Regions from separate parts of the Fictibacillus sp. 23RED33 genome, predicted to be linked through region 3. Evidence: riboswitches for the same ligand, from Rfam matches in the RefSeq annotation. Region 3 holds a riboswitch; each other region holds the start of a gene.
The links. Region 3 has a riboswitch for lysine ahead of IHV09_RS19620 (Na+/H+ antiporter NhaC family protein). Riboswitches for the same ligand answer to the same signal wherever they lie in the genome.
Positions count from the first base shown of each region.

Region 1: linked by a shared signal. The riboswitch ahead of IHV09_RS16450 (aspartate kinase) and the one ahead of IHV09_RS19620 (Na+/H+ antiporter NhaC family protein) in region 3 are both predicted to bind lysine.
Region 2: linked by a shared signal. The riboswitch ahead of lysA (diaminopimelate decarboxylase) and the one ahead of IHV09_RS19620 (Na+/H+ antiporter NhaC family protein) in region 3 are both predicted to bind lysine.

Region 1 covers NZ_JACZDX010000005.1:103,971-108,262, forward strand. Annotated here, with positions in the region: gene IHV09_RS16440 (succinate dehydrogenase cytochrome b558 subunit) at 1-276, opposite strand, end outside; gene IHV09_RS16445 (YslB family protein) at 581-1,027, shown strand; gene IHV09_RS16450 (aspartate kinase) at 1,068-2,306, opposite strand; lysine riboswitch at 2,469-2,657, opposite strand; gene uvrC (excinuclease ABC subunit UvrC) at 2,723-4,292, opposite strand, start outside.
Region 2 covers NZ_JACZDX010000003.1:200,386-204,677, reverse strand. Annotated here, with positions in the region: gene spoVAE (stage V sporulation protein AE) at 1-155, shown strand, start outside; gene IHV09_RS12845 (stage V sporulation protein AE) at 160-738, shown strand; gene IHV09_RS12840 (spore germination protein) at 719-2,194, shown strand; lysine riboswitch at 2,254-2,430, shown strand; gene lysA (diaminopimelate decarboxylase) at 2,525-3,847, shown strand; gene IHV09_RS12830 (peptidylprolyl isomerase) at 3,917-4,292, shown strand, end outside.
Region 3 covers NZ_JACZDX010000009.1:5,101-9,392, reverse strand. Annotated here, with positions in the region: gene IHV09_RS19625 (sodium-dependent transporter) at 1-726, opposite strand, end outside; gene IHV09_RS19620 (Na+/H+ antiporter NhaC family protein) at 917-2,506, opposite strand; lysine riboswitch at 2,649-2,831, opposite strand; gene yunB (sporulation protein YunB) at 2,936-3,775, opposite strand; gene IHV09_RS19610 (dihydrofolate reductase) at 3,848-4,292, opposite strand, start outside.

The sequences.
Region 1 (4,292 bases), on a different contig from region 3:
GCGGAAATAGCCATAGCGGGTAACGTTGTTTTTTGCTTGGAACGTAATGTAAAGCCCATACACGGCATGAAACAAAATAGGTAAGTAGATGACAAACGTTTCTAGGAAAATACGAAAAGGTAAACTTTCCATAAAATGCGCCGCTTTGTTAAATGCTTCAGCATCCCTCGTTGCAAAATGGTTTACAACTAGATGCTGTACGAGAAAAATCCCGATCGGAATTACTCCTAATAATGAATGAATCCTTCTGTTAATAAAATCTCTACTGCCAGCCATTCTCTTGCCCCCTTCAAATTTAGCCTCTCTCTGGCTGCTAATCTTTGTTCCTCTCCACATGTAAGCGTTTTAAGTTTCCTCTTTTAGAGGATGAGTGTTAAACAATTAGCTTAATTAACTAGCAACATGTCCATTTTACTCCCATCGTTTGACACCGTCAAGAAAACGCTAACAACTAAATACGTAAATTTTCTTGATACATCAACGCTTTTGGAGGTTTAAGATTTTCGACAAATACCGATAGTTGCTATAGAGTTTAAACCGCTTTCCCGTTATAATAAAAATTAGAAAGAAGGGATGCAGAATGTTTAAACAAAAGACAAAGGATGATAATACCCCTGTAGAACAGCTTTCTGTTTCAGCTTTTGGGTATGAGATCCTTCGAAGCGATTTGTTGCCTGAACTTCTTGGCAAACAAGAACGAAATATTCTCTATTGGGCAGGAAGACACTTGGCTAGAAAATATCCTTTACATACGATGGAAGAAGTTCACGCTTTTTTTGTTGAAGCAGGTTGGGGCACTCTTGAAATGATCGAAGCTTCGAAAACTGAGATGAATTTCTCTTTAAACTCTCAACTGATCTTGCAGCGAATGGAAAACTTCAATCATCAAACGTTCAGCCTAGAAGCAGGCTTCCTCGCTGAACAAGTTCAGCTGCAAAAAAAATGCACAACAGAAGCTTTAGAATCTACAAAACGAAACAAAGTTTTTATTACTGTTCAATGGGACAAAAAAGATATGATTGAATAACAAAAGCCGGCGTATTGCCGGCTTTTTTCAATGTTTGGTCTTATGTGTTCTGAACGGGAACACGAGCATCTAGCTCAAACACATCATGCAGCGTTTCTATCGACTTAATCATATCTTCTTGTTTCACGACGGTTGATACTTTAATCTCAGAAGTGCTTACCATTTTTATCATAATATCTTCGTCTGAGAGAGCTTTAAACATTTTAGCGGCAACGCCAGGATTTGAGATCATGCCTGAGCCAACGATTGACACTTTTGCAAGACCTTGTTCATAACTGATCGATTCGAATCCTAATTTCCCTTGATGCGCAGCAAGTACTTCTTGTGTAGCAGATAATGAGTTTGATTCAATCGAGAACGAAATATTCGTTTTTTCTTCATTTAGGACATTCTGAATGATGATGTCTACATTGATGCCGTTCGATGCCAAAATAGTAAACAGTTCCGCTAACGCGTGTATTTCATTGGGAACTGAAGAGACCGTAATTTTTGTTATGTTTCCTTCAAACGCAAGACCTCTAACCATTAAATTTTGTTCCATAGACACTTCCTCCTCAACTAATGTTCCACGTTCTTCACTCATGCTAGATCTTACTTCTAATGTAATACTATAGTTTTTAGCAAACTCAACCGCTCTCGGATGTAAAACGCCAGCACCAAGGTTCGCCATCTCTAACATCTCATCATAAGAGATCGAAGGTAGTTTTCTAGCTGAATCCACTACACGCGGATCCGTCGTATATACACCCGTCACATCGGTATAGATGTCACATCGATCGGCTTTTAAAGCTGCCGCTAGCGCAACGGCTGTTGTATCAGATCCACCTCTGCCAAGCGTTGCAATATCCTTTGTTTCAGGAATCAGCCCTTGAAAACCTGCGACAACCACGATATGGCCATCTTTTAATAGAGAAGACACGCGCTCTGAATCGATGTCTAGTATTCTTGCATTTGAAAAGGCATCTTCGGTTTGAATACCCGCTTGCCATCCTGTTAATGATTGAGCTTTATATCCTTCTTGATGCAGAGCCATCGTCAATAGGGCGATCGTAATCTGTTCACCCGTCGTAAGTAGCATATCCATTTCCCGTTTAGAAGGGTTCTGACTGATATCTGTAGCAAGCTTTACGAGTTCATCCGTTGTTTTGCCCATCGCTGAAACCACAACCACGACTTCATTTCCTGCATCTACTTCATGGATGATTCGTTTTGCAACATTTTGTATTCGCTCAACTGAGCCTACACTAGTTCCACCAAATTTTTGAACGATTCTCCCCATATACTCCAATCCCTTCTTGTTGTAAGATTCTATCTCTTTTATTAGAAGACTTTGTTGACGGTGCACGTATACCTTCTTTTTTTGAAAGTAAATACAAAAAAGCAACAATAAGGAAAAACCCTATTGTTGCTATAATCCGTAGCAAGCCAAGTTTGTTCCCCCTCGTGAGATAGTCCTCCACACAAACCCTGGGGGGACTTGTGTGACAGCTCTGTATTTCTTCAATACAGGTCCAGCATAAAAGGCTAGAAGTCCTTTTACACTTCGGCAAGAATCCCCTTTCCACCATCATCACTAGAGCTTCTTCTCTTCAGATGGGTTACTATTGGTTCTTGCTCCTCTACCATCACTTCATACGAAGCATGGCATATTTATAAAGTTGGATTTATTTTAACAAAGTTACTCAATAGCTGCAACTACTCATTTGATAAAAATGCTTTTTCAATAAGCTCGGCTACTGGTTTAGGCACACCTGCTGCTTGAATCTCATCAACAGAAGCTTCTTTTAACTTTTTTAACGATCCAAAGTGGCGAAGCAGCATCTTTTTGCGTTTGTCACCGATTCCAGCGATGCTGTCTAATGTTGATTCGAACATGCTTTTAGAGCGAACTTTTCGATGGAAGGAGATCGCGAACCTGTGAACTTCATCTTGAATTCGTTGCAGAAGATAGAATTCCTGACTGTTTCTAGGCAAGTGTATCATTTCAGGAGGATCCCCAATCCAAAGCTGTGAGGTTCTATGCTTTTCATCTTTTGATAGACCTGCTACTGGAATAAATAAGTTAAGCTCGTTCTCTAATACATCTTGAGCCGCAGATATTTGCCCTTTTCCGCCATCGATCAGAATAAGACTAGGAAGCTCTCCTTCTTCTCTCAATAGTCTTGTATATCTTCTGCGAACAACTTCCTTCATGGAAGCATAATCATCTGGACCTTCCACAGATTTGATCTTATATTTTCGATAATCCTTTTTGTACGGTTTTCCGTCAACAAAAACAACCATGGCAGAAACAGGGTCTGTTCCATGAATATTCGAGTTATCGAACGCTTCAATACGATAAGGTGCAGCAATCCCAATTCTCTCACCAAGGTTCTCAACGGCTTTAATCGTTCTCGCCTCATCTTGCTCGATCAGGGCAAATTTCTCGTGAAGAGCTAAAGACGCGTTTTTAGTAGCTAACTCCACAAGCTCTTTCTTTTGTCCTTTTTTTGGTTGCAACACTTTCACTTGAAGAAGTTCCGATACAAGATCTGCATCCACTTCTTGTGGAAGGAGAATCTCTTTAGGCAGAAGGTGATTTTTTTGCAGATAGAACTGACCGATAAAGGTTAGCAAGTCTTCATTCGCTTCTCCATAAAAAGGGAAGACCGAAATATCTCTAGCAATCACTTTTCCTTGTCTAATGAAAAAGACTTGTACACACATCCATCCTTTATCGAAATGATAACCAAAAACGTCTCGATCGACTAAATCTGCTGTCATCATCTTTTGCTTCTCCATAACAGCTTCAATGTGCTGTATCTGGTCTCGAAGCTCTTTTGCGCGTTCAAAGTTTAATGCTTCAGAGGCTTCGAGCATCTTTTCTGACAACTCATTTTTAACATCCTGATAGCCGCCATTAAGAAATTTCACGATGCCATCTACCATCTGTTTATTTTCTTGTTCTGTAACATCATATACGCAAGGACCTAGACATTGACCGATATGATAATACAAACACACTCTTTTAGGCATCGTATCACATTTACGAAGTGGAAAAATACGGTCTAAAAGCTTTTTCGTTTCTTGGGCAGCATAAGCATTCACAAACGGACCAAAATATTTTCCGCCATCTTTTTTTATCTTCCGTATATATAGAAGTCTTGGTTGTTTTTCAGCAGTGATTTTTAAGTATGGATAGCTCTTATCATCTTTTAGCATAACGTTATAACGAGGGTCATGCTTTTTAATTAAATTCATCTCTAGAACTAATGCTTCCATCTCA
Region 2 (4,292 bases), on a different contig from region 3:
TTGGTCACTCCCTTTTGCACGGAGCGATGGCATCAGCAGAGGAACATGGCTTTATCGGAATCGCCATGGGAATCTTTGAGTTAACATCTGCAGGAATCTCATCTGCTGTTTTGTTTGGATTTTTAGTAGCAGTCATCTTTGAACCTAAGGGGTGATCATATGGTGAAAAAACGGGTCATTTTCATAACGGATGGAGATCTGTATGCACTACGGGTCGTAGAGCATGCGGCTAAACAAGTTGGAGGACGCTGTATATCACAATCATGGGGAAATCCAACACGAAAAAGCGGTATAGAGCTTGTAGAGATGATCCGAAAAACACCACATGACCCTGTACTTGTAATGTTTGATGACTGTGGTTTTAAAGGAGAAGGTCCAGGAGAACAAGCGATGAGATATATTCATCAGCAGAAAGATATTGATGTGATTGGTGCTGTGGCCGTAGCTTCCAAAACGCATTTTACAGAATGGACAAAAGTTCACTGTTCTATGGATCGATATGGAGAACTAACAGAGTTCGGTATTGATAAGAGTGGAATTCCAGATCTTGAAACAGGCAGGATTAACGGTGACACCGTCTATATCCTCGATGAATTAAACCTTCCTTTCATAGTAGGTGTCGGGGATATCGGAAAAATGGCTGGTTTTGATTCTGTTGAAAAGGGAGCTCCAATTACAGTAAAAGCGATTCAACTTATTTTAGAAAGGAGCGAATCAATTGGCAACCGAAAAAAATAAAACACCGATTAGTAAGAACATTGAAGATACGGAAAGGTTTTTAAAAGAGCGTTTGGGTATTGGTGTGAGTTTTGATGTTGGTGTCAGAAAGATCTTTGTCTTAAAAAAGGAACTTCAGCTATATTATTGTACGGGACTTTGCGACAGTGAGTTCATCATCATGATCTACCGCGAACTAATGGATATGGATCATGGTCATCGCGCACCGAGTAAAGTAAAAGATCTTGTACATAATCATCTCGCACATCAGCAAGTAGAGATTACGAAATCGTTAGATGAAGCTGTAGACCGCATGCTTTCAGGTCTGATCGTTATATTCATTGACGGAGAAGAAGAAGCATTTGTTGTGGATGTAAGAAGTTATCCAGGAAGATCACCAGAAGAGCCGGACATTGAGAAAGTGGTAAGGGGAGCCCGTGATGGATACACGGAAAATATTATCATCAATACTGCTCTTACAAGAAGACGTATACGAGATGAACGATTACGACACGAAATTCTTCAAGTGGGTGAACGCTCTAAAACGGATGTATGTCTCGCTTATATTCAAGATGTGGCAGATCCCGGCCTCGTTGACCTTATTAGAAAAGAGCTTAACTCTATTGAGATCGACGGGATTCCAATGGCAGATAAGACGATCGAAGAGTTTATTGTAAAACAAGGTTGGAATCCGTTTCCCTTAGTCCGGTATACAGAAAGACCAGATGTTGCTGCACAGCACTTGATGGAAGGTCATGTATTAATCATCACAGATACATCGCCAAGTGTTATCATCACACCTACTACACTCTTTCATCACGTACAGCATGCAGAAGAGTTTAGGCAGACTCCATTTATAGGTGCTTTTTTAAGATGGACCCGCTTTACAGGCATGATGGCTTCAGTATTCTTAGTACCGATGTGGCTTTTGTTTTCGATGGAAGAGCAATTATTACCGCCTTTCATTGATTTTATCGGTCCGAATAAACACACGAACATCCCACTGTTTCTTCAGATAATCTTTGCGGAGATCGGGATTGATATATTAAGGCTCGCGGCCATCCATACACCGAGTGCACTATCGACCGCCATGGGTCTGATCGCAGCCGTATTAATCGGGCAGATCGCAATAGATGTAGGATTATTCGTACCTGAAGTTATTCTATATGTTGCGATAGCGGCGATCGGATCCTTCTCCACACCAAGTTATGAGCTGAGTATCGCAAACAAAGTCCTGCGGCTTTTCTTGATTGCGATGGTTATGTTGTTTAAAGTGCCAGGATTTATTATCGGATTCACATTGTTGGTTCTCTATATGGCAACGATCAAAAATTTGAACACACCTTACTTGTGGCCGCTCTTACCGTTTAATCCAAAAGCGTTTCTACAGATTGTCGTTCGAATAGCTGTTCCGCTATCAAAAGTTCGACCTAGCATTGTACATCCGCAGAACACCAAAAAACAGCCAACTAATTAATCTGTCCCTTGCTGATTGTTGAAAATTGTGTTAAATTCATAACTAATTAAATATGCCTCATATGAGGTAGAGGCGCAAAACGAATGAGTAGCATATGGAGTTCATGGATGACGATGAAATATGTTGAAAGGTCAATTTGCCGAAGTGTAAAAAGAGTTCCATCTCTTTTTATGCTGGGCCGTTGCTGAACAAGCAACGGACTGTCACTACAACTGTAGTGGAGAGCTATTCCGACATGAGGGTACGGTTTTTGACAGCCTGCCTTAGTTGCGGCTGTCTTTTGTATTTGTCGGGATTGAATTCTCTATCAACAACGAGAGGGGATTACTTGTGAATTTACACGGAACATCAAAAATTGGAGATAATCAACATCTATGGATCGGTGGTTTAGATACGGTAGATCTAGCGAAAAAATACGGAACACCGCTATATTTGTATGATTTGTCCTTGATTAAAAATAGAGCAAGAGGCTTTAAAAAAGCATTCGAGGAAAATGGGGTAGGATATCAAGTAGCATATGCCTCAAAAGCCTTTTCTTCCATCGCCATGTTTCAGCTTATCGAACAGGAAGGATTAAGTCTGGATGTAGTTTCAGGTGGAGAACTTTATACGGCACTTCAAGCTGAATTTCCACCTGAAAGAATTCATTTTCATGGAAACAACAAGAGCTTAGCAGAATTAGAATTTGCACTTACCGCTGGAGTCGGTTGTATTGTAGTAGATAACTTTCATGAGATCTCCTTATTAAAAATGCTGAGCAGCAAGCTTAGCAAAAAAGTAGACATCTTACTGCGTTTAACTCCAGGAATTGAAGCCCATACCCATGATTACATCATTACAGGTCAGGAAGATTCTAAGTTTGGATTTGATTTAGGGAATGGTCAAGGAGACAGAGCACTTCAAGAAGTACTTGCATTTGAAGGCTTTCGCGTTTTAGGGATTCATTGTCATATTGGATCTCAAATCTTTGAAACAGAAGGATTCACTCTGGCGATTGAAAAGTTGTTCGGCCATTTTAAAAAGTGGGAAGAAAACTTTAACTATTTTCCAAGTGTCGTAAATCTTGGAGGCGGATTCGGTATTCAATATACGTCAGAGGATACACCGCTTTCTCCTGAACAATACGTTACGGCCATGATTGAAGAAGTGAAGAAACAGATGATTCACTTTGAAGGGAAAGATCTGCCTGAACTTTGGATTGAACCAGGACGTTCACTCGTAGGTGATGCGGGTACGACGATCTATTCGATCGGCTCTCAAAAAGAGATCGAAGGAGTTAGGCATTATGTGTCCATTGATGGTGGGATGACAGATAACATTCGTCCTGCACTCTATCAAGCTAAATATGAAGCATTCGTAGCGAATAAGATGAACGAAGAACCAACACAAACCGTTTCAATCGCAGGAAAATGCTGTGAGAGTGGCGACATGTTAATCTGGGATATTGAACTTCCTGAAGTTTGTGATAACGACTTATTAGCCGTTTCCTGTACGGGAGCTTACGGTTACAGTATGGCGAGCAATTATAATCGCATTCAGCGGCCAGCAGTTGTGTTTGTAGAGAACGGTGAAGAACAGCTTGTAGTGAAGCGGGAAACATATGAAGACCTCATCAAGAATGATGTTCCATTAAAAACGAATGTTTTTGTGTAAATTAGTTTACGGAGCAGACATTTAACCGTACAATGGTAGTTGAATGAAGTAGAAGGAGGCCTGTTTTTTATGAAAAAAGGTTCAATTGAATTTGAAAACGGCGAAAAAATTGTATTTGATCTATACCAAGAAGAAGCACCTGGAACAGTAGAAAACTTTGAAAAACTTGCAAACGAAGGCTTTTACAACGGTGTAACGTTCCACCGTGTTATCCCTGGATTTGTAGCTCAAGGTGGAGATCCAACAGGAACTGGAGCTGGCGGCCCTGGTTATTCTATTCCTTGTGAAACAGAAGGGAACCCACATAAGCACGTAGCGGGGTCTCTTTCAATGGCGCATGCTGGCCGCGATACAGGCGGAAGCCAATTCTTCCTCGTACACGAGCCACAGCCGCACTTGAACGGTGTTCATACTGTTTTTGGACAAGTTACAGAAGGTTTGGAAA
Region 3 (4,292 bases):
GTACGTTACCATGATTGCAAATGCGATCGATAATGAGAAGAAAATCTGACCGTAAGCTGCTACCCACACCTTACCATTATTCATCATGCTCCAATCAGGTGTGAAGAATGTGTTCAAACCTTGAGCAGCACCATCGAGCGTTACGGCACGAATAACAATTAACGTAAACATAATAACTAAAGCTGGAATAAAAATTTTGTTAAAACGCTCGATTCCTTTCGATACACCTTTATAAAGAACAAGAAGTGTAACGACCCACACGATTAGAAGTGCGATCAGAATACCTGGTACGATACCACCCAAGTCACCAGGCGTCTTGCTTAATTGAAGGACTTCACCGTAGAAGAAGTCAGAAGGCTTGTCTCCCCAAGTTAAGTTTAATGAGTAAATAGAATACTTAATCGCCCAAGCGATGATAACCGCGTAATAAGTAGAAATAACAAATGCTACAAATACTTGCCACCATCCTAGCCACTCCGCTTTTTTGTGAAGTCGGAAATAAGAAAGTGGAGCAGATCCACGGTACTTATGACCTAGCGTAAATTCTAGGATTAGTAAGGGAATCCCTGCCGTTAAAAGTGCTATAAGATATGGGATGAAGAATGCTCCTCCACCGTTCTCATAAGCAACCGCTGGAAATCTCCAGATATTGCCTAGGCCGATTGCTGAGCCGACCGCTGCTAATATAAACCCATAGCGGCTTCCCCATTGCTGCCTATTTTCCATTGTTGTATCCCCCTTTTTATGAAGTCGAAAAGTTTACAATTGTTACTTTTTTCTGATAATTCTGTGTTCAGTATATTACATAACATGAAAACCTGTCAAAATGTTTTTAGTTATTTTGTCGGAATAAGGGGGAAAAAGTCGTATAAATATAAGAAAAAGTGCCTGGTTAACTACCAGACACTTTCAAAAATTAAGCCTTTAAAGATTGATCACTAATGCTATTTTTACTAGATACTTTTTTAATTATGAAGAGCGCTAAGATAAATATTACAGCAGATGCGAAGAGGCCGACCCAAACACTTTCTGTGAACCCAAGGGCAAGATAACCAACGGCAGACACTCCAGCAGCCACTAGGCTATAAGGAAGCTGGGTCATGACGTGATCAATGTGATGACTTCCCGCTCCTGTTGAAGAAAGGATTGTAGTATCTGATATTGGGGAACAATGGTCACCAAAAACAGATCCCGCTAGTACTGCAGCAAGAACAGGAAGCATTAACTCAATATTTGTAGAAGCTGAAATTTCTGCTGCGATCGGTAGCATTACTCCAAATGTACCCCATGAAGTTCCTGTCGCAAAAGCCATTAGCCCTGACAGTACAAAAAGAACAAACGGCAGATAAGCTAAATTCATATGCTGATCAACTAACCCTGCTAGATACGTCCCTGTTCCTAAGCTATCGATGATAGAGATGATCGTCCATGCAAAAAGCAAGATCGTAACAGCACCGATCATAGACTGAATACCGCGTCCCAGTCCTTTTCCTAATGATGCAGCACCCATCTTCTTTGGAAGGAAGAACAATATAGCAGAAGCTAAACCAAGCAGACCACCATATACTAATGATTTTGGTACATCGGTATTCTCAAAAATAGATAAAAGTGTGATGGCCGTTGGTTCTTCTAGCCCCTTCACATTTTGAATACCTGTATAGATCATGAATCCAACCGTTGAAATAATCAAGATTACGATTGGCCAAACAAGGTCTCCTACTTTTCCTTTGTCACTTTCTTCGAGCTTAATACCTTCTCCAATTGCAGCTTTTTTATCAGCTGCAATCACTTCTCCTGTAGCAAGAGCTGTTTCCTCATGTTTTTTCATCGGTCCAAAATCAAGTTGAAAATACGCTACAGCAAATACTAGGATTAACGCAAACACTGCATAAAAATTCATTGGAATCATTTGAATAAAAGCACTAAACGCAGACATATTTGTGATCTCATGTGTAGCAAAGATCGTTCCGATAATACCGATAATGTACGCTCCCCAACTTGAAACAGGTGAGATTACACACACTGGCGCTGCAGTTGAATCAAGGTAATATGCCAGTTTCGCACGCGAGATGCGGTGTCGGTCAGTAATAGGTCTACTTACATTTCCGACAGCCAACGAATTAAAATAGTCATCAATAAAAATGACGAGTCCAAACACAACCGTTAAAAGCTGTGCACCTCTTCTCGTTTTCACTCTAGAAATGGCCCACTCTCCAAAAGCTCGGCTTCCACCTGCTAAAGAGATAATGCTCGTCATCATTCCTAAGATTAATAAGAACAGAAGAATATAAACATTCCACTCATTTAATGCACCGTCTGAAATAAAATGCCCTTTCACAATAGTACCAATTTCTTTCAGTGTAGCTACAATACTAAAATCGTGAAGCAATAGGGCTCCCGCTAGGATCCCAGCTCCTAATGAGACTAACACTCTTCGCGTTAGAACAACCATCAAGATTGCCAATACGGGTGGTATTAACGAATAAATCGAATTCTCAATTTCCATGATGTTCCTCCTTCTTTTATTTAGCCATCGATATTGAGGAGTTCTTACAGGACGTTGAGGAAAAAAGGACAAAATAAAAAGCGATCAATAGACAAGGAAATAACCTGCTATCAATCACTTAAGTAATTTATGGTTTTCCTCATCGATCAGTAGTCCTCCACTGCTTTTAATTCCCAAGCAGTGACAGTTTTACACTTGTTTAGTGTAAACCCAGCAAAAGTGAACAGACGGTTTACTTTTGCTTCGGCGGAAGTTCCTTTCCTTTTTCTTCACAGACGTCACTCTCTGAAAAAGTACTTATAAAATCCGCTCCTCTACCCCATCGGTGATAGGCTTAAAGACATATAAAATTTTAAATTCAATTTCAATTATAACAAACCAGGACGAATGGTCAACCTAAACAGGATTTGTTAAATGAAGGAAATATATTTATTCTGCTGCTTCTTCCCCACTTGTGTCTTCTGATGGACTATCTTCAGAAGGCTCCAATTCATCATGAGATTCCTTTTCTTTTAAGTCTGGTGTAATCGGCACAGTCGGCTGAATAGGATCTCCAGATTGATTATAATAGACAGGGACTTCCCCTTTAATAAACTGTGCTGTTATCTTTATTGGTCTTTTTACAACAGTCGTTTCTGTCGCAAAAGGAATAACGATCCTCGTTTTCACTGTGACTACAATATCAATATTGATCCACGTATTGTTGATCCCTGAATTCTCTATTTTCTCTTCGATATCTGTGTTCGCTTCACCAATCAACATAAATTTGATAGGAATTTTCGGCCCTAAGTTAGCTAGGAGAGAGTTTCTTGTTGCTTGCCCAAGAGGTATTTCCATAATAACACCCGGTTCGTTCTTATAGGCTGTTATTCCTAACTCATCATTGGTTATTACTTCGTGTGCTTTTCCTTCTTCTATTTCCTTCAGGTATTTTTGAACGACTTTTTGTGACTGGTTGGCAACCTGGTTGACTACACTCTGATTGATTCCAGCAAAGACTACATTTCCTTCTGTATCGGTCTTATATTCGATGATGTCATTCATTTCCGAAGGCCCTAAAATTTCATTGTCGATCGCTTCACTTATTGCAAGTGCGGCGATTTCTTCCGTTTTCTTTTGAGCAATCAACATAAGTGTTGGTTCGATCCCTTTGTTTACAAGCCATAGCCCTTGAATCGTTATAAAAGTAAACAGAATAAATGAGATCAATAGTACAAATCGGAATGGAAGTGGCCCTTTTCGAAGTTTCATTTTTCTGCGCTTAAGCAAAAGGTAACCCCCCTTTATCTACATATACATATGTATGCAGACAAGAGGGGGGCTCATTCAAACTTTATGGTTTTAATTTTTTTCGTAGACTACAAAATCGTGATGATATTTGTTCTTTTCATCTACAACACCTGGTTTACGGGAAACTTCCTTCCATTCCTCACGATTGATTTCTGGAAAAAACGTATCAGCATCAAAGGTGTGGTGGATCTCTGTGACATACAAGCGATCTGCAACAGGCATGAACAGCTTAAAGATCTCCGTTCCCCCGATCACACATAGTTCTTCTGTTTCTTTTTGAATGACTTCGTGGACAGAATGAACGACCGTCGTTCCCTCAGCTTGATACTGCTCATCTCTTGTTACCACGATATTCTCTCGACCAGGCAAAGGCTTCCCGATAGATTCATACGTTTTACGACCCATCACGATCGGCTTTCCCATCGTTACGTTTTTAAAATGCTTGAGATCGTTAGGCAAGTACCACGGTAGATCATTGTCTTTACCGATCGCGCGA